2 regions of the Vibrio sp. PID23_8 genome follow, and region 1 is predicted to be linked to the other one. Evidence: predicted binding sites of a transcription regulator. Region 1 holds the regulator's gene; the other holds the start of a gene.
The links. Region 1 encodes CRP, which controls carbon source genes, mostly activating them, when cyclic AMP is high. Its sites were predicted from a motif close to TGTGANNNNNNTCACA; they were not measured.
Positions count from the first base shown of each region.

Region 2: a site for CRP is predicted at 5,421-5,436, ahead of AK966_RS02950 (NupC/NupG family nucleoside CNT transporter). Genes of this name have one in related genera too.

Region 1 is NZ_LIXE01000011.1:13,976-21,530, forward strand. Features, by position in the region: gene AK966_RS15910 (ABC transporter ATP-binding protein) at 1-235, shown strand, start outside; gene AK966_RS15915 (TIGR02444 family protein) at 232-711, shown strand; gene AK966_RS15920 (hydrolase) at 801-1,802, shown strand; gene AK966_RS15925 (YheU family protein) at 1,836-2,048, shown strand; gene AK966_RS15930 (phosphoribulokinase) at 2,210-3,079, shown strand; gene crp (cAMP-activated global transcriptional regulator CRP) at 3,318-3,950, shown strand; gene AK966_RS15940 (DUF1338 domain-containing protein) at 4,037-4,834, opposite strand; gene astD (succinylglutamate-semialdehyde dehydrogenase) at 5,100-6,557, opposite strand; gene astA (arginine N-succinyltransferase) at 6,586-7,555, opposite strand, start outside.
Region 2 is NZ_LIXE01000001.1:638,547-646,101, reverse strand. Features, by position in the region: gene AK966_RS02985 (SCP2 domain-containing protein) at 156-683, shown strand; gene AK966_RS02980 (GNAT family N-acetyltransferase) at 667-1,170, shown strand; partial or broken gene AK966_RS20050 (hypothetical protein) at 1,244-1,700, opposite strand; gene AK966_RS02970 (DNA polymerase III subunit psi) at 1,764-2,162, shown strand; gene rimI (ribosomal protein S18-alanine N-acetyltransferase) at 2,175-2,630, shown strand; gene prfC (peptide chain release factor 3) at 2,760-4,349, shown strand; gene AK966_RS19865 (DUF5363 family protein) at 4,452-4,616, shown strand; gene AK966_RS02955 (TatD family hydrolase) at 4,603-5,376, shown strand; gene AK966_RS02950 (NupC/NupG family nucleoside CNT transporter) at 5,581-6,864, shown strand; gene deoC (deoxyribose-phosphate aldolase) at 7,445-7,555, shown strand, end outside.

The DNA of each region.
Region 1 (7,555 bases):
AATTCGCAAAACGCTGACACAGTTAGAAAATAAAATGGATAAGTTAGGCGAAGCTCTGGCAAACGCAGAAGAGCAATTGGCAGATAACTCTCTGTATGAAGCCGAAAATAAGGCTAAACTTAACCAAGTGTTAGCACTTCAAGCCTCGAGCAAAGCCGAACTTGAAGAAGCCGAGATGGAATGGATGACTGCTCAAGAAACACTAGAGCAGATGGAGCTAGAGTTTAATCAATGACAACCAAGCACGCAGAATACACACTAACCCTAGAACACCTTTGGCACTTCAGTCTGCAATTTTATGGTGTGCGAGAAGTGAAAGAAGCGTGCTTGTCATTGCAAAACAACTATCACGGTAATGTGAATCTACTGCTGCTGCTCAGATGGCTCGATGAGCAGCAGGTCATCTTCCTGGAGCAAGATTGGCCGCAAGTGCAAAACTGCCTAGGCCGCAGCGAAGCCATGCTCCACTCTTTTCGCGAACTACGTCGCCACCTTAAGTCTCAAGTTAACGATGCCCTGTACCGCGAAGCCCTACAGTTCGAACTGCAACTCGAAAAACAGCAACAATCGGATCTGGTTGATTGCATTAACTCTCTAAAACTCATCAAAAATGACGGTGAACCACTGACTCAAAGATACTGCCGTCAGCTTGGCGGTGAGCACCTCCAACATGCGTTCTCAGCTCCAGTACCGAACATTCAGCATCCATAACTCAGTAAAATATCTATACTAAAGCTATAAAGGATTATATTAATAAGTCTTTCAGCAAACTCTGAAAGTACACGGAAGAGCAGTTAGGTATGACACAATTTTTTGCAGCCGCCGGGATCAAGAACCCGCACCTCCAAACCCTGTTACCACGATTTATTCGTAAAAAAGCACTGTTTACGCCTGTTTGGCAAACCTTAGATACCCCTGATGGGGATTTTCTGGATTTAGCTTGGTCTGAAGCAAACCATCATGCCAATAACAAACCCATCTTCGTCCTCTTTCATGGTCTTGAGGGCTGCTTTTACAGTCCTTACGCCAATGGCTTGATGCATGCTTTCTCACAGTCTGGATGGCTATCGGTGATGATGCACTTTCGCGGTTGCAGCGGCAAACCGAACAAGAAAGCCCGAGCCTATCACTCTGGTGAGGTCACTGACGCGCGTCACTTCCTCGAGTATCTTAACCAACGGTTTCCTAATAACCCTAAAGTCGCGGTCGGTATCTCTCTTGGTGGCAATATGTTAGCAAACTACTTGGCGCAGTATAAAGACGACCCTATTTTGAGTGCCGCGGCCATTGTGTCTGCGCCACTGGACTTGGCTGCGTGCGCCAATCGTATTGAGCAAGGCTTCTCTAAGGTCTACAAACGCTACTTGCTTTCATCACTTAAGCGTAATGCGCTGCAAAAGCACGACTTGATCCATGGAGAACTGGCCCTCTCTTATCGTTCGATCAAACGCGTGACTCGCTTATATGAGTTTGATGATCTGATCACCGCACCATTACATGGGTTCAGAGACGCACAGGACTACTATGAGCAATGTTCGGGATTAAGCAAGCTTCAGCAGATCGCTTTACCGACACTGATCATTCATGCCAAAGACGATCCGTTCATGACCGATGCGGTGATCCCTAAGTTTGTTCTGCCCGATAACATTGATTACCGCCTGTATGAGCACGGTGGTCACGTAGGCTTTCTCACTGGCACAGCATTAAAACCTAAATTCTGGCTTGAAGAAGTGCTGCCCGCCTATTATGAGAGTATCGCGGCGAATCATCTTTCTTCTGTATCCGCACAGCAAACTCTGTAAACTAACCATTCGTCATAAACGTTTGAGGTATTTATGATCATTCCTTGGCAAGACATTGCGCCAGAAACGCTAGAAAACTTGATCCGTGAGTTTGTGCTACGAGAAGGCACTGACTACGGCACGGTAGAAATTTCCCTGCAAGACAAAATCGATCAAGTTAAATCACAGCTGGAGAAAGGAGAGGCGGTCATCGTGTTTTCTGAACTGCATGAAACCGTTGATATTCAGTTAAAACAAAAATTTTAATTGCCGCACATTTTACCGTATTTCACTCCATGACAAGCGCTTGTTACATGCTATAGTGGATTATCAACCGTGCAGCGCCACTTCGCTGCACATTGCCAACGAATAATGGACTTGTTTACCTAAGATTCAGCTGGGTAAGTAATTTTTCGACAAGGTTTGTCATGTCAGCGAAACACCCAATCATTGCAGTTACTGGTTCATCCGGTGCCGGTACTACGACCACATCTGAAGCCTTCCGTAAGATGTTCAATATGATGAACGTCAAGCCCGCATGGGTTGAGGGGGACAGCTTCCACCGCTTTACTCGCCCAGAGATGGATGTAGAAATTCGTAAAGCGCGTGATCAAGGCAGACACATCAGTTACTTTGGCCCTCAAGCTAATAACTTCCCTGGACTGGAAGCCTTTTTCCGTCAATTTGGCCAGGATGGCACTGGTAGTGTACGCCGCTATCTGCACACCTTTGATGAAGCCGTACCTTATAACCAAATGCCAGGCACCTTTACCCCGTGGCAAGGTTTACCTGAAAACAGTGACGTGCTGTTCTATGAAGGATTACACGGCGGCGTGGTCGATGGTGATGTCGATGTGGCTCAGCATGTTGATTTTCTGATTGGCATGGTGCCGATCGTGAACTTAGAGTGGATTCAAAAGTTCGTACGCGATACGCGCGACCGAGGTCACTCTCGTGAAGCCGTGATGGATTCAATCGTGCGCTCAATGGACGACTATCTTAACTACATTACACCACAGTTTTCTCGTACCCACATCAACTTTCAACGTGTCCCGACCGTGGATACGTCAAACCCACTTAACGCCAAAGGCATACCAAGTCTGGATGAAAGCTTTGTTGTTATTCGCCTTCGTGGCATTAAAAATGTCGATTTTCCTTATCTACTCGCTATGATTGACGGCTCATTTATGTCACGCCACAACACCATTGTCGTGCCCGGCGGTAAGATGAGCTTTGCCATGGAGCTCATCGTCAGGCCGATTCTGCAACAGCTCATCGAAACGGGTAAAATTGGTTAAAAACCTCGCGAATAAAGTGTTTACTTTTCATACCGTGATCATGTGCACATTTTTGCTTACAAAATCTCCACCATGGCACGATTAAAATCAAGAAATCGTTTTCGAAAAAGGATACTATTTCTAACCGAAACACAAGAGAGCTTGCAGTATAGAAAAGTATTCTTATTCTAGTAAGCTAATTCGGGCTTAGCTAAAATACGGATAGCGCAAGCGTACCCTGCAGAGGAAGTGATATATTATGGTTCTAGGTAAACCTCAAACCGACCCAACACTAGAGTGGTTTCTTTCACACTGTCATATTCATAAATACCCTTCAAAGAGCACGCTAATTCACGCGGGTGAGAAAGCTGAAACGTTGTACTACATCGTTAAAGGTTCTGTTGCGGTTCTTATCAAAGACGAAGAAGGTAAGGAGATGATCCTTTCTTACCTAAACCAAGGTGACTTCATTGGTGAACTAGGTCTATTCGAAGAAGACCAAGAGCGTACCGCATGGGTTCGTGCTAAATCTCCTTGTGAAGTGGCTGAAATTTCGTTCAAGAAATTCCGTCAACTTATTCAAGTAAACCCTGACATCCTAATGCGCCTTTCTGCGCAAATGGCTCGTCGCCTTCAAGTTACTAGCCAGAAAGTGGGTGACCTAGCGTTCCTAGACGTAACTGGTCGTATCGCTCAGACTCTTCTGAACCTTGCTAAGCAGCCAGATGCAATGACGCACCCAGACGGAATGCAAATCAAGATCACTCGTCAAGAAATCGGTCAAATCGTTGGCTGTTCTCGTGAGACAGTAGGCCGAATCTTGAAGATGCTAGAAGAGCAGAACCTAATTTCTGCACACGGCAAAACTATCGTTGTTTACGGGACTCGTTAATTCCGATTAACGTTTAAAAAATTCAAAGCCACCAATAGAAACATTGGTGGCTTTTTTGTTTTAGAAAAACACTGGATTAGCGCCCTCTATTTTTTTCCGTTTGTGCTCTCAAAGATCTTATCTGCCGATGCGGCAACAAATCCTGAGTACAAGTCACCGTTATCCATTGCGTAGCGCTTAGCAAACTCGTAAAAGCCTCCAGGAATCACTTCAACACCTTCCGTAAAGGCCACTGGCACTTTATCGGCCATGGTCGAAGATTGCTCTAGCAACACCTGTGGCGTACCTTTTACTTCGCCGCCGTTTTCGTTGATGGTGAAGCCTGCTGTGCGTAGGTGGTCGTTTACTTGCTTCACTTCTTGGTGTTGGTTAAGTTGGTTTACGCTCACGGTAAAGTGATTTGCGCCGTAACCATGTGCAGCAAGCCAAGAGGCATACTCACTCTCGTTCGCCAACGTTTGGAAATCAGCGTAACTAATCTCCCACAAACGTCCACCATACAAGAAGCCGCTGCCAATCAGCTTTGAAGCATCAACCTGCTCGACCAGTTTATGAACGATGTCTTGCAGCTCTGGCGAACATTCATCGACCTTCAACTCACTGATAAACACTTTTGGTTGCTTTGGATCTGGGTGCTCAAAGTGTTTTGCCACCAGCTTTTTGCTTTCAAATACGTAGTCACCACAGGCTTTATAACCCACTGTCAAAAATGGTTTCGCCAACGTTTCAATACCGAGGGGAGCGACATTAAACGTACGTAGCGCAATATGGTCATTAATCAAAGGCTCATCTTCTTGTAGAAGTTGATGGACTTTAGCAGCTGAAGGGCAAAGACGTTGAATGTAGTCTTGCCATAGCGATTCAAATAACACATCGGGCGTCATAACGACTCCTTGTTATGAAATGTAGAGTTAGAGATAAGAGGAAGTTGACCGCTCGTTCACAGCCCCAAGGCTGTCCAGAATCACGAACACGCGGTCATCAACCTGTGACGGTATGTGAGGCATTAATGCCAGTCAGTCAACACGCGTTGGGGAGTCTTGAGCTCGCCTTTAGCGTTTGCCAGCGCGCTTTACCGGAATCCTAACTTGGTAAATAGCTCTGGCAGATAGAAGCGGTGATACTTTGTTACCGCTTCGTATTTCTCGATTACAGGCTGACACCTGGGCTCAATGTTGCAGGCAAGACCGTCTCGCGACCTTCCACTGATGCCATTGGGTACGCACAGTAGTCTGCTGCGTAGTAAGCACTTGGGCGTAGGTTACCTGACGCCCCCGGACCACCAAACGGTGCATCACCACTGGCTCCCGTCAGCTGACGGTTGCGATTCACGATACCTGCACGAATGTGGTCAACGAAGTATTCCCACTCTTGGTCGTCAGTTGAAACCAGACCCGCAGAAAGACCAAAGCGCGTATCGTTCGCTAGCTCTACCGCTTTCTCTAGCCCTTCGTAGCGCACTACTTGCAGAAGTGGACCGAAGTACTCTTCATCTGGCAGTTCAGCAATGTTCGTCACATCGATGATGCCCGGAGAAACAAACGCCGCTTCGCCCGCTTTCGCTTCAATTAAGCTTTCGCCACCAAGAGCTTGCAGGTTAGCTTGTGCATCCAGAATAAACTTGGTTGCCGCGACCGAAATTTGTGGTCCCATGAATGGCGCAGGCTCAGCAAATGGTTGGTCAACGCGAATGTTACGTGTCGCTTCCACCAACTTAGCAATCACTGCATCACCCTTATCTCCAAACGGAATGTACAGACGACGAGCGCAGGTACAACGTTGACCTGCGCTGATGAAGGCTGACTGGATGATGGTGTAAACCGTTGCATCTAGGTCGCCGTAGTTACCCGAAATAACCATCGGGTTATTGCCACCCATTTCTAGCGCCAGCATCTTGTCCGGCTGACCTGCAAATTGACGATGCAGAACATGACCTGTGTTTGCACTACCCGTGAACAGCACGCCATCAATGCCTTTCGCGTCCGCTAGCGCAATGCCGGTTTCTTTCGCACCTTGGACTAGGTTAATCACACCTTTCGGTAGACCCACTTCTTCCCACAGTTTCATGGCTAATTCACCCGTCCATGGCGTTTGCTCAGACGGCTTGAATACCACTGTGTTACCCGCAAGTAGTGCTGGCACGATGTGACCATTTGGCAGATGACCTGGGAAGTTATAAGGGCCGAATACCGCCATTACACCCAATGGGCGGTGACGCAATACAATTTGGTTGCCTGCGGCTTCACGTGTCGCTTCACCAGTGCGGTCGTGGTAAGCACGGATAGAAATCGCAATTTTACCTGCCATTGCCGCCGCTTCAGTACGAGTTTCCCAAATCGGCTTACCGGTTTCTTTAGCAATCACTTCGGCAATTTTTTCGCTGTTCTCTTTCACTTTCTCAGCAAAAGCCAACACGATCGCTTCACGCTCTGCAAATGGACGCTTCTTCCAGTCAACAAACGCCTCGCGCGCCGCAGCAACCGCTTGGTTCACTTGCTCTGCCGTCGCGCCTTTGCCCTGCCAGATCACTTCTTGGTTGTACGGCGACAAAGACGTAAATGCTTCACCCTGACCTTGTACCCATTCACCTGCAATCCAATGTGTCATTGTTTCTATCCTTAAATTCTGTCGTCAGTTACTGCGGAAGAAGGCGAACAAAATCCCCTTCACCAACCAAAAGTGCATTCGCCAATTCTGGCGCGAGCACCACGCTTTGTGTTTCTGCGTCATAAGCCGCTTTTGCTGCCGCGGCACGGAAATTCTCGAATGATGAATTACACATCAAGAAGTCTTGCGTGCTGGTATGTTCAGAAATTTTGACTTTAGCGCGGAATGAGTGGCGTACCGATTCAATATTGCGTAAGTCACATTCCACTGAAGGACCACCATCGAAAATGTCGACATAACCCCGGTTGGTGAAACCTTCATTCTCTAGCAGTTTCAACGCCGGGCGCGTGTTGTCATGCACTTGACCAATTACGGCTTGCGCTTCTGGGCTCAACAGGTTGATGTAGATTGGCAACTTCGGCATCAAGTCAGCGATAAAACCTTTCTTGCCGATACCGGTTAGATAATCAGCAAGCGTGAAGTCAATTGAAAAGAAATGCTCTTGTAGCCACTGCCAAAATGGTGAGTTACCGTTCTCGTCTGATACACCGCGCATCTCAGCAAAAATAGTGTCTGAGAAACGTTCTGGGTGCTCAGCCATCATCAAAAATCGACACTTCGACATCAAGCGACCATTCAACCCTCCACGGAATGTTTCACGTAGGAACAAGGTACAGATTTCACTGTTGCCCGTGTAGTTGTTACCAAACGTCAGCAGCTTAACCACATTGTTTACCCCAAGTTTTGGCGATGAGTGCACCACTTTACTGATGTGGTAAGAGTAAAAAGGCACATCCCAGCCAATTGAAGCTTCGATGCCAGTGGTACCTGCGACTTCACCCGTTTCAGAGTCAAAGCCCACCATCAGGTAGCCTTCATCACCAGCTTCTTTCACGTCTGGTTTAGCAAAACTGTATTCTGAGTGTTTGATTCGATTGGTTAACAGTTCTTCGTTAACCGGTAGAGATGTAAATCCATGGCCTGACTCAACCGCACAG
Region 2 (7,555 bases), on a different contig from region 1:
CTACCCATTAAGCTAGCCAGTTAAGACAACGTTATGCATTTTGGGCTTGAAAGTCACGGAGTATAAACAAACTGTTTTCTTGATAAATGACAGGTACAGGTATTACTCTATTGCGTAAAATAGACAACCTTATGACAAAGTAACGGATAATTAGCGTGTTAAACAAGATTCGCAGTCAACTAGTAAACAACGCAGCATCAATTTTGCGATCTCCAGTCCAGTTATTACCACAAGCTGTTCAGAAAAAAGCCTTGTTAGAAGGGCTGAAAATGGTGTTCAAGGAAGCGTTAGAAGATGGCGACTTTGAATTCCTTGAAGATAAGTGGTTAAAAGTTGCGATTAAAGACTTGAACTTAGCATGGTACATCAGCTACCAGGACGGAAAGTTAGTGGTTGCGGAGAAACCAGTTCAGGAAGACGTTAGCTTTAGTGGTCACCTTAATGATTTGGTGTTGATTGCTGGCCGTAAAGAAGATCCTGACACGCTGTTCTTTCAACGCCGCCTTTCTATTGAAGGCGATACTGAGCTTGGTTTGGAAGTAAAAAACTTAATGGACAGTGTCGATTTAGAGCAGTTGCCAAAAGCGATGCAGGTTGCATTGAGTCAACTAGCGGACTTTGTTCAAAAAGGGGTTCAAGAGCTAGCACAAGAAACCGGAGTGACGAATGCTTATTCGAACTGAAGCGCCCGCAGACATTCTCAAGATTGACGGCCTATTGAAGCACGCATTTCCGACGGAGGCCGAAGCCAATTTGGTGATGCGTTTACGTGAAAATGGCAAGCTTACTCTGTCGCTCGTAGCGTGTACGGATGATGGTGAAGTGATCGGACATGCTCTATTTAGCCCAGTAACTTTGAACGGCGAAGATTTATCATGGCAAGGTCTAGCACCGTTAAGCGTACATGAAGATTACCGTCGCCAAGGCATTGCTTCTGAGTTAATTAAGGAAGGTTTTGAATTTTTGCGTGATTTCGGTTACCCAGTTTGTGTCGTATTGGGGGCGCCGGATTACTACGCGCGTCAAGGTTTTAAAGCCGGTGAAGAGATGGGCTTTGACTGCGCATGGGAAGTGCCCCAAGGAGCATTCCGCGTAGCAGAATTGGTGGAAGGTCAGTGCGATGGACGTTCTGGGCGCATCGATTATGCACCAGAATTTTCTGAGCTATAACCATTGAGATTGAATGACAAAGCCCGCTGTAAAAAGCGGGCTTTGTTTTTATGAAGTGACGAAGAAAAATGATTTAATCTTGTTCTTGGACGCGCTTTTTGCCCCAAATTTCGATTTTTGCTTTTTTACTTACACTGGCCACATGAGTACCATGTTGCCCTAACCATTGTATGCCATACCAAGACGTTTGAGTTTGACATTTTCAGAACCTGGTAGAGTCTAAGCTCGTGTTGACATGCCTTTGGTTAACGTACTCGTCATGGTCTTAAGTTCTTTCTCGCTACCATCGGTCATGGTGATTTTCATGTTTTTGAAGTTCACCTTGCCTGAGTGCACTTAATTTTAATTTTGATTTTGCTAAACTGGCGGTTTTTCAATAAACCGTTCGGTTCTACGGTATCAGTCTCGGGTTTGGAAGTTAACGGTTTTTGATCGATAAGTTGCCAGTTATCATGGCTGCTCTTAGCAAAGGTAACAAAGCTGGTGGCCGAGATTAGCAGTGCAATAGGGATTGATTGGAAAAGCTTCATAACACCTCTGACTTTACCTGCGATTATTTGGTAGCATTGCCTCGTTCAATTAGGTGACAAAAAATGTCAATAAACGAGAAACAGTATTTAAATGAAATGGGGATCAGCACATGGGAGTTGATCCATCCAGATAGGTTGGAAAACTATCAAGTGCCAATGTTACGTTTGCAAAGTTCTTGTAAACTCCTATTGGTTTCACCAATGTGTCCAGAAAATGAGACAGCATTGATGTTTGAGCGGGTGCTAAAAAGCATCAAGCTCACACTTGATGATGCGCTGCATCTAGAGCCAGAGCGTTTATCATCATTGGGTGAACATGAGTTGGATTGGGTGTGGTTTGCTGGCTGTGAAGCCGATACGAGTATTAATGCTAAGCAGCTGACTTCGCCGCTATTAAAAGACATTGATGGTAACAACGAACAGCGCCGCGCCTTATGGCAGCAGATTTGTTCATATTCTTAATGGAGCAAACGCGTGACGATTGAAATTACGCCGATGAGTGCTGAACACTTAGATCAAGTATGGCAAATTGAACAACAGGCCCATTCTCACCCTTGGGCAGAATCGATCGTTCGTGACTTGTCTAGCCGAGGTGCATGTCATCATGTGATGACCAACGCCGACGAGGTTGTGGGTTATTTCTATGGGCAGAACATTGTCGGTGAAGTGACGCTACTTAATATTGCCGTTGCACCGAGCCAGCAAGGCAAAGGATTGGGTCAAAAGTTGCTTGACGCATTTCTAGGTTACTGTGAGCAAGCCAAAGCAGAGAGTGCTTGGCTAGAAGTTCGTGAAAGTAATTTGCCAGCGATTCATATTTATGAGCAAGCCGGTTTTAATGAAGTGGATCGCCGTTACAACTATTACCCAGCTAAAACCGGTAATGGCAAAGAAGATGCAATCATCATGAGCTACCTGTTCTTTTATTAATTACTGTCGCTCAAACCTCAAGGAAAGTTGCCCCTAGCGCAATAATAGGGGACAATACCGCGTAATATTGAATCAAAAAAGCTTGTTCGAGATTCGGGTAAGCAATAGACATCAAAGAAGACGATTTTCATGTCAAATACACCTTTTCTAGGCGAAGTTTCTAAGCGTAGAACGTTCGCTATTATTTCTCACCCGGATGCGGGTAAAACCACCATTACAGAAAAAGTACTGTTATTCGGAAACGCAATCCAAAAAGCCGGCACGGTTAAAGGTCGTGGTAACGCACAACACGCAAAATCAGACTGGATGGAAATGGAAAAGGAACGTGGTATCTCGGTAACCACTTCTGTGATGCAGTTCCCTTACAATGATTGTCTGGTAAACCTACTGGATACGCCAGGACACGAAGATTTCTCGGAAGATACGTACCGTACACTAACGGCGGTTGACTCATGTCTGATGGTGATTGATGCAGCGAAAGGTGTCGAGGATCGTACTCGCAAACTGATGGAAGTGACGCGTCTACGTGATACACCAATCGTCACCTTCATGAACAAACTTGACCGTGATGTTCGTGATCCAATGGAAGTATTGGACGAAGTAGAAAACGAACTGGGCATGATGTGTGCACCAATTACATGGCCAATCGGTTGTGGTAAAGAGTTTAAAGGTGTTTACCACATTCACCGCGATGAGACGATTCTGTACGAATCTGGTCATGGTCATGAGATCCAAGAAGTTCGCATCATCAAAGGTCTGGACAACCCTGAACTTGATGAAAAAGTAGGTGAAAGCCTAGCGGCAAGTGTTCGTGAAGAACTTGAACTTGTGATGGGCGCTTGCCCTGAGTTTGATCACGAAGCATTCCTTGTCGGTGAGTTAACGCCAGTTTACTTCGGTACGGCTTTGGGCAACTTCGGTGTTGATCACATGCTAGATGGCCTGACTGAATGGGCGCCAGCGCCGAAAACTCGTCAAGCGGTTGAGCGTGATGTTGAAGCGACCGAAGAGAAATTCTCTGGTTTCGTATTCAAAATCCAGGCAAACATGGATCCAAAACACCGCGACCGTATTGCCTTCATGCGTATTGTATCAGGCACGTACACGCAAGGTATGAAGATGAACCACGTTCGTCTTGGCAAGCAAGTGAGCATTTCTGACGCGGTAACCTTTATGGCGGGTGACCGCTCACGTGCGGAAAATGCTTACGCGGGTGATATTATCGGTCTACATAACCACGGTACAATCCAAATTGGTGACACTTTCACTCAAGGTGAGTCGCTGAAGTTCTCTGGTATTCCAAACTTTGCTCCAGAGTTGTTCCGTCGTATTCGTCTAAAAGATCCATTGAAGCAGAAACAGCTGCTAAAAGGTCTGGTTCAGTTATCTGAAGAGGGGGCGGTACAGGTATTCCGTCCGCTACAAAATAACGATCTGATCGTTGGTGCGGTCGGTGTACTTCAGTTTGACGTGGTTGTGGCTCGTTTGAAGTCAGAATACAACGTTGAAGCGATCTATGAAGGGGTTAACGTTGCAACTGCGCGTTGGGTTGAGTGTGGTGATGCGAAGAAACTGGATGAGTTCCAACGTAAGAACCAAGCGAACCTAGCGCTAGATGGCGGTGATAACCTAACGTACATTGCCCCAACGATGGTTAACTTGAACCTTGCTCAAGAACGTTTTCCTGATGTCGATTTCCGTGCAACGCGTGAGCACTAATCGCATCTAAGCCGCTCTACATTGAGCACTGGATTATAGGCCGCCGTTAGCTATACACTTAGCTAACGGCGGCTTTTTATTTGGTGTACAGAAAGGTGTGAAATGAATTGGTTTAAGAAAGGACTCAAACGTTACGACGATTGGTGTAAAGAGATGGGACTAACACCAGATCAAAGGCGCAGTTGTGTACCGTATAAACCAGACCCTGCTCATGACGCTTCTTCTAATAAAGAAGAACAAGAGAAGCCGAATAATGAAACTGTTTGATACCCATTGTCACTTCGATTTTGATGTGTTCCAAGACGATTTTGCCCATCAGTTTGAGCTTGCTCGTGAGCAAGGTATAGAACGTATCTTGATCCCTTCAGTAGGACCAAGCAATTGGTCTCGCATTCAAACTATAGCCAGCCAATACCCGGGTCTTTACTACGCTTTGGGTTTTCATCCTTACTTTCTTCAGCCTGATTTTGATCAACACGTCGCTGAATTGGAACGGCAGTTGTCACAAGCGGGTAAGCACTGTGTGGCAATTGGTGAGTGTGGTTTAGATTTTTCCATCAATGTTCCTGTAGCACTTCAAGAACGAGCCCTTGAGTTGCAGTTTGAACTTGCGCGAAAATTCAAACTGCCCGTTATTCTTCACTGTCGTAAAGCGCACAATCGACTCGTTCAAATGGTCAAAACGGCAAAACTGCCTAAAGGTGGCGTGTTACATGCGTTTTCTGGTAGCTATCAACAAGCGATGGAATGGGTTCGATTAGGCTTTTTCATTGGGGTGGGCGGCACAATTACTTACCCAAGAGCGAACAAAACGCGCGACGCGATTCAAAGACTATCTCTTGAACATCTGGTTTTAGAAACGGACGCGCCGGATATGCCCATACTTGGATATCAAGGGAAGCCCAACCACCCAAGTAAACTTATTCATGTGTTGAATGAACTTGCGCTTTTGCATTCACAGCAATGGCAAACGATTGCGTGCCAGATGTGGGAAAATAGCAATTCAGTATTCTCAATATGTGAATAAAATCGAAATATGCTGTTTAAAATAGAAAACGTTTTCCTTCCTATTGTGACATGCCTCACAAATGAGGGTGAATCCATGATGAATCTTATAGGAAAGTGTGAAGGTGGCATTACTTTAATTGATGCTGCATGAGTATAATTGCCCCCGCTTTATAGCTCCATTTTGTAACACGCCAATAAATAACTTATAAGGAAGTCATAAACTATGAGCCTGTTTATGAGCCTAGTCGGTATGGTAGTGCTTCTTGCTATTGCATTTGCATTTTCTAATAACCGTAAAGCTATCAATCTAAGAACTGTGGGTGGCGCATTTGCTATCCAATTCGCATTAGGTGCATTTGTTCTTTATGTACCTTGGGGCCGTGATCTACTAAACGGTTTCTCTACTGGTGTTTCTAACGTTATCAACTACGGTAACAATGGTTCATCATTCCTATTCGGTGGTCTTGTTTCTGACAAGATGTTCGAAGTGTTCGGTGGCGGCGGTTTCATCTTCGCATTCCGCGTTCTTCCTACTCTGATCTTCTTCTCAGCACTGATTTCTGTTCTTTACTACATTGGCGCAATGCAGTGGGTTATCAAGATTCTTGGTGGTGCACTACAAAAAGCGCTCGGTACTTCTCGTGCGGAATCAATGTCAGCGGCTGCTAACATTTTCGTAGGTCAAACTGAAGCACCGCTAGTTGTTCGCCCATTCGTTCCAAAAATGACTCAATCTGAGCTATTCGCAGTAATGTGTGGTGGTCTAGCCTCTGTTGCTGGTGGTGTACTAGCAGGTTACGCATCAATGGGTGTTCCACTAGAATACCTAGTAGCAGCATCATTCATGGCAGCACCAGGTGGTCTACTGTTCGCTAAGATTCTTCACCCAGAGACTGACAAGCCTCGCGAAGATTTCGAAGAAGCAATGGACGGTGGCGATGATAAACCAGCTAACGTAATCGACGCAGCAGCAGGCGGTGCGGCTTCTGGTCTACAACTTGCGCTAAACGTAGGTGCAATGCTAATCGCTTTCGTTGGTCTGATTGCTCTTATCAACGGTATGCTAGGTGGCATTGGTGGTTGGTTCGGTATGCCTGAACTCACTCTAGAGCTAATCCTAGGTTACGCGTTCTCTCCACTAGCATTCCTAATCGGTGTTCCATGGGACGAAGCAGTTGTTGCTGGTTCATTCATCGGTCAGAAACTCGTTATCAACGAATTCGTTGCGTACTTGAACTTCACTCCTTACCTAGGTGAAGGCGCTCAAGTGGTTGCGGCAACGGGTGAAGTAATGTCTGAGAAGACAACGGCTATCATCTCATTCGCACTATGTGGCTTCGCGAACCTTTCTTCTATCGCGATCCTACTTGGTGGTCTAGGTAGCCTTGCACCAAACCGTCGCAGCGATATCGCTCGCATGGGTATTAAAGCCGTTCTTGCTGGTACGTTGTCTAACCTAATGGCAGCGACGATTGCAGGCTTCTGCCTTAGCCTTGCAGCACTTTAATTAGAATCGGTTCTTAATATATAGACGCCGTTTTAAATCATGCCCTGTAGCAAGAAATTGCTGCGGGGCATTTTTCGTTTTTGGCCCAAAAAAATTTAACCGCATGTAGGACGACGAGAGTCGCTTACGCAGTCGGTGGAATAGGGGTTGGAAAATTTTGAGATACAAACCGTTTGCGCTCTATTTGGTGCTACAGTTTTGCGGTGAAACTCTATAATGTAGTAATTACAAAGTCGTGGTTATGATTATCAAATAATCACTGAGTGAATAGTACATACTCAATGGGCAAATGAATTGCCCTTCATGTTACATCTTACAAGCGTTTTTCTTTGTGATGTGATATTAAAGACACCGCAATCATAGATTGTTGTGCCATAGGCCAAACTGGTACTGTGCGGTGACAAGGATAGCAATTGGCATATGAATTTTTCGCTGACTATGCCGAGTCTTCAGGGAACCAAGTCCGTTCATTAATAGACTGATTAGCCAAATTTTTACACACTGTCTTCTTCTTGATTATAGTTAGATAGTTGATATGAGGTTAAGCAGTGAATTTTTTGAATATTGATCGGAGATAGAAATGAGCGATTTAAAAGCAGCAGCACTACGTGCACTTAAACTAATGGACCTAACGACGCTGAATGATGATGACACTGATGCAAAAGTGATCGCATTATGTCATGATGCGAAA